2 regions of the Bacillus sp. ABA4_010 genome follow, and region 1 is predicted to be linked to the other one. Evidence: a T-box and tRNA genes for the amino acid it is inferred to sense, from the RefSeq annotation. Region 1 holds a T-box; the other holds one or more tRNA genes.
What was found. A T-box is a leader RNA that pairs with one kind of tRNA and senses whether it is charged. The one in region 1 lies ahead of trpS (tryptophan--tRNA ligase), so its partner is inferred to be a tRNA-Trp.
Positions count from the first base shown of each region.

Region 1 (2,166 bases):
TAAAACAACTGTTATTTATGGCTCTTGATCAGCTTCGTGCATCAAAAAATGTGGCACAAGTTCGCTACTGGTATACAGAATGGAATCCAAGTCGCTATGAACAAACACAGAAAATGTCGTTTGAAGAAGTATGGGAAAGCTTATATGAAGATATGAAACAAGGATGGTCATTAAAGCATATGTCTTTATGCGAAAATCTCATAAAGGGACAACCTTTCTTTGAAAAGCTATGGGAAATGGAGCAAGAATCAAAAGTTAATTAAAAAACACGAGCGGCTTAATCCGCTCGTGTTTTAGTGTTCCATGAATCGCCAATCGTACCTTCTTATCTTTTTCGACCAAGGCCCATCGCATTTTTCATTTTGCGAAGCATTTTGTTAGCCGTTAAGTTAGCACGCTCTGCTCCTTCATCTAAAATATCATCTAGTCTTGATGATTCAATTAATTCATAGTATGTTTCCTGGATAGGAGCAAGAGCATTGATGACGACTTGTGCTACATCTGCTTTAAAGTCTCCGTATCCTTTTCCTTCATACATTTCTTCAATTTCTTCAATTGTTTTATTTCCTAGAATAGAGTAAATGCTCATTAAGTTAGAAATGCCTGCTTTGTTTTCTTTATCAAAACGAACAATTCCTTCAGAGTCTGTAACCGCACTTTTAATTTTCTTTTCAATCGTTTTGGCATCATCAAGCATTGTAATGAATGCTTTTTGATTTGGATCAGATTTGCTCATTTTTTTCGTTGGATCTTGTAAGGACATGATACGAGCGCCAACTTTTGGAATGCGTACTTCCGGAATTGTAAAGATGTCGTTATATTTTTTGTTGAAACGATCAGCTAAGTCGCGTGTAAGTTCAAGATGTTGCTTTTGGTCTTCCCCAACAGGCACGATATCTGTGCCGTATAGTAAAATATCAGCAGCCATTAACGGAGGATACGTTAATAAGCCAGCAGAAACTGCTTCTTTTCCAGCTGATTTATCTTTAAATTGGGTCATCCGTTCAAGTTCTCCGATGTATGCAACACATTGAAGCATCCATCCCGCTTCCGTATGAGCAGGAACTTCTGATTGAATGAATAATGTTGATTTGGCAGGATCAATGCCTACTGCTGTGTACAAAGCTGCTAAACTGCGGATGTTTTCGCGTAGTTTTAAGCGATCCTGTGGTACTGTAATGGCATGTTGGTCAACGATGCAGAAGTAACAACTATAATCTTCCTGCAGCTCTACAAATTGTTTTAATGCTCCGATATAGTTTCCAAGTGTAATGGTGCCGCTTGGCTGAATGCCAGAAAAAATCGTTTTCATTCATGTTCATCCTTTCATATTTGATCATATAAATTGAAGCACAAAAAAGCCCATTCGCCACCTAATAAAATTAGGGACGAATGGACCGCGTTGCCACCCTAGTTATTTTGAAGACACTTCAAAATCGCTCGAATCATGCTGAGGAAAGCATGATGTTCGTTAACGCCGAAAGTACGTTCAAGCATTTGACTTGAAAGCTCCAAAGCCCATTCCATATGGATGAATGTTTGTTTTCACCAACCACAAACTCTCTAAAAATCATGGCCATATGTACTCTTCTTTTTCGTTGCTTCAATATGATTATATCTACATGTTATTATAACGTGCCCTATCCAAAATGCAACCTTTCGGCTTTTCTGTAAGAAGGATTAACGTTATTTTGATATTCCAAAATATGATATGAACAAAACTTATTAGGTAGACGAAATACTTACAATATTGATATATAAAAAAAATGTATTTTTACATTCGACAAAATTTGACATTTTTATACAGAAATCGCTTTCATTTTTTGGTAAAAAAGAATAGTTGTTCAAAAAAAACAGATAAAAAGACCTGTTTTTGAGTGAATTGCAAAAAAATACATTTAATAAATAGTATTGCAATAAATTTTTAAACTATTTATAATAAGTTTTAATAAATAAATTTTCACAAATAATTTACATTCATTTAATTTTTCAGAAAAATAGGAATAGAAGAAGAAAAAAGACAACAGAAGATATCTTCTACATTTGATACATATGTAAGAAAGCAGAGAGAGAACATAGTTGTGGTCGAATCAAGTGTAGAGGATGATCTTTTTTCATCTATACTGTATAAATCGTCCTGGAACATTTGCTATGACGAAAGAACAA
Region 1 is NZ_JBSWUN010000003.1:3,334,394-3,336,559, reverse strand. Features, by position in the region: gene ACXAEO_RS17605 (DUF3603 family protein) at 1-263, shown strand, start outside; gene trpS (tryptophan--tRNA ligase) at 326-1,312, opposite strand; T-box leader at 1,382-1,608, opposite strand.

Region 2 (2,166 bases), 220 kb from region 1:
TGGAGCCATTAGGAGAGCTGTCCGAGTGGCCGAAGGAGCACGATTGGAAATCGTGTAGGCGGTCAACGCCGCCTCAAGGGTTCAAATCCCTTGCTCTCCGCCATTTAAACATCTATTAATTATTTTGGCCCGTTGGTCAAGCGGTTAAGACACCGCCCTTTCACGGCGGTAACACGGGTTCGAATCCCGTACGGGTCATATGTACAGATTCTTCAATCTGTACTCTGGAGGATTAGCTCAGCTGGGAGAGCACCTGCCTTACAAGCAGGGGGTCGGCGGTTCGATCCCGTCATCCTCCACCATTTTAACTATCGCGGGGTGGAGCAGTCTGGTAGCTCGTCGGGCTCATAACCCGAAGGTCGCAGGTTCAAATCCTGTCCCCGCAACCAAATTATAAGGTGGTCCCGTGGTGTAGTGGTTAACATGCCTGCCTGTCACGCAGGAGATCGCGGGTTCGAGTCCCGTCGGGACCGCCATTTTTAAGAAGGCTCGGTAGCTCAGTTGGTAGAGCAAAGGACTGAAAATCCTTGTGTCGGCGGTTCGATTCCGTCCCGAGCCACCATTTAATACATGCCGGTGTAGCTCAATTGGTAGAGCAACTGACTTGTAATCAGTAGGTTGGGGGTTCAAGTCCTCTCGCCGGCACCACTTGAAATAAAATATGTGGAGGGGTAGCGAAGTGGCTAAACGCGGCGGACTGTAAATCCGCTCCCTCCGGGTTCGGCGGTTCGAATCCGTCCCCCTCCACCATTTTTTAATTTTTAAATAGGGGCATAGTTTAACGGTAGAACAGAGGTCTCCAAAACCTCCGGTGTGGGTTCGATTCCTACTGCCCCTGCCAATAAGAATATGGCGGTTGTGGCGAAGTGGTTAACGCACCAGATTGTGGCTCTGGCACTCGTGGGTTCGATTCCCATCAATCGCCCCATATTTCTCGATAAATAATATTATTCAAATGATTGGGCTATAGCCAAGCGGTAAGGCAACGGACTTTGACTCCGTCATGCGTTGGTTCGAATCCAGCTAGCCCAGCCATTTGCGGAAGTAGTTCAGTGGTAGAACACCACCTTGCCAAGGTGGGGGTCGCGGGTTCGAATCCCGTCTTCCGCTCCATTATATAAATTAAGGCGGCATAGCCAAGTGGTAAGGCCAAGGTCTGCAAAACCTTTACTCACCGGTTCGAATCCGGTTGCCGCCTCCATTTACTATAATGCCGGGGTGGCGGAACTGGCAGACGCACAGGACTTAAAATCCTGCGGTAGGTGACTACCGTACCGGTTCGATTCCGGTCCTCGGCACCATTAATTTTTAAATAGCCTTATACCATGCCGGTGTGGCGGAATTGGCAGACGCGCACGACTCAAAATCGTGTTCCTTCTGGAGTGTCGGTTCGACCCCGACCACCGGTATCAGGCTTTTCTTACAGGAGAGATACCTGTTTTATTTTTTGTTTGTCATTCGACAAAAAACGATAAAATTTGCGGGTGTAGTTTAATGGTAAAACCTCAGCCTTCCAAGCTGATGTCGTGAGTTCGATTCTCATCACCCGCTCCATACATAATGCTTACAACGCAGTGTTTCGTTTTACTGAAAAAACGGGGCATTGCGTTTTTTTATTTAGGTCAGTAAGACCCCACTTCAAAATGTAGAGTAATTCCAGAAAGGAGAAGTGGGGTTTCTCTTATTATTTGATGCTATTGAGTGAGCTTTCCGTTTTTCAAGGTTGTAGAAGATGGGTAAGCTCAATAATAATATGGTCATAAAAGAGCAATTAGTGTTCGTTCTTTATGATGGAGCATGATGCTTCTCCACCATGAATCTGTAAAAACATATCCTTTAAAGATGTAGTTAATTGTTCTGCTTTATCCATGGAAAGAGAAGGGCGCAAATAGACGATTTGAATCGCTTCTGTAGTATGCTCGGTCACAGGAGCTCTTTCTGAGTCAACATACGGACTGCCAAATGCCCCTTGTTCATCAGAGGAAACGATTTTATTTTTTAAAGAAATGGTTCTTTCGTTTAATGCTTTATAATGTTGCTCTTCTTCTCCGATGGTAATCTCAATATGGTCTCCAATTGATGATTGATCATAGATTCCAATTGGAACTTCATATTGCAAGGAAAAGAAATTATTGAGATCCACGGCTGAATTAATAGAGGGAAGAT
Region 2 is NZ_JBSWUN010000003.1:3,553,471-3,555,636, reverse strand. Features, by position in the region: tRNA gene ACXAEO_RS18780 (tRNA-Asn) at 1-8, shown strand, start outside; tRNA gene ACXAEO_RS18775 (tRNA-Ser) at 12-103, shown strand; tRNA gene ACXAEO_RS18770 (tRNA-Glu) at 127-198, shown strand; tRNA gene ACXAEO_RS18765 (tRNA-Val) at 227-302, shown strand; tRNA gene ACXAEO_RS18760 (tRNA-Met) at 313-389, shown strand; tRNA gene ACXAEO_RS18755 (tRNA-Asp) at 401-476, shown strand; tRNA gene ACXAEO_RS18750 (tRNA-Phe) at 487-562, shown strand; tRNA gene ACXAEO_RS18745 (tRNA-Thr) at 573-648, shown strand; tRNA gene ACXAEO_RS18740 (tRNA-Tyr) at 666-750, shown strand; tRNA gene ACXAEO_RS18735 (tRNA-Trp) at 768-841, shown strand; tRNA gene ACXAEO_RS18730 (tRNA-His) at 853-928, shown strand; tRNA gene ACXAEO_RS18725 (tRNA-Gln) at 961-1,035, shown strand; tRNA gene ACXAEO_RS18720 (tRNA-Gly) at 1,039-1,113, shown strand; tRNA gene ACXAEO_RS18715 (tRNA-Cys) at 1,127-1,201, shown strand; tRNA gene ACXAEO_RS18710 (tRNA-Leu) at 1,213-1,301, shown strand; tRNA gene ACXAEO_RS18705 (tRNA-Leu) at 1,328-1,409, shown strand; tRNA gene ACXAEO_RS18700 (tRNA-Gly) at 1,481-1,554, shown strand; gene ACXAEO_RS18695 (B3/B4 domain-containing protein) at 1,772-2,166, opposite strand, start outside.
Region 2: it encodes a tRNA-Trp, which carries the amino acid that the T-box ahead of trpS (tryptophan--tRNA ligase) is inferred to sense. The anticodon was not compared.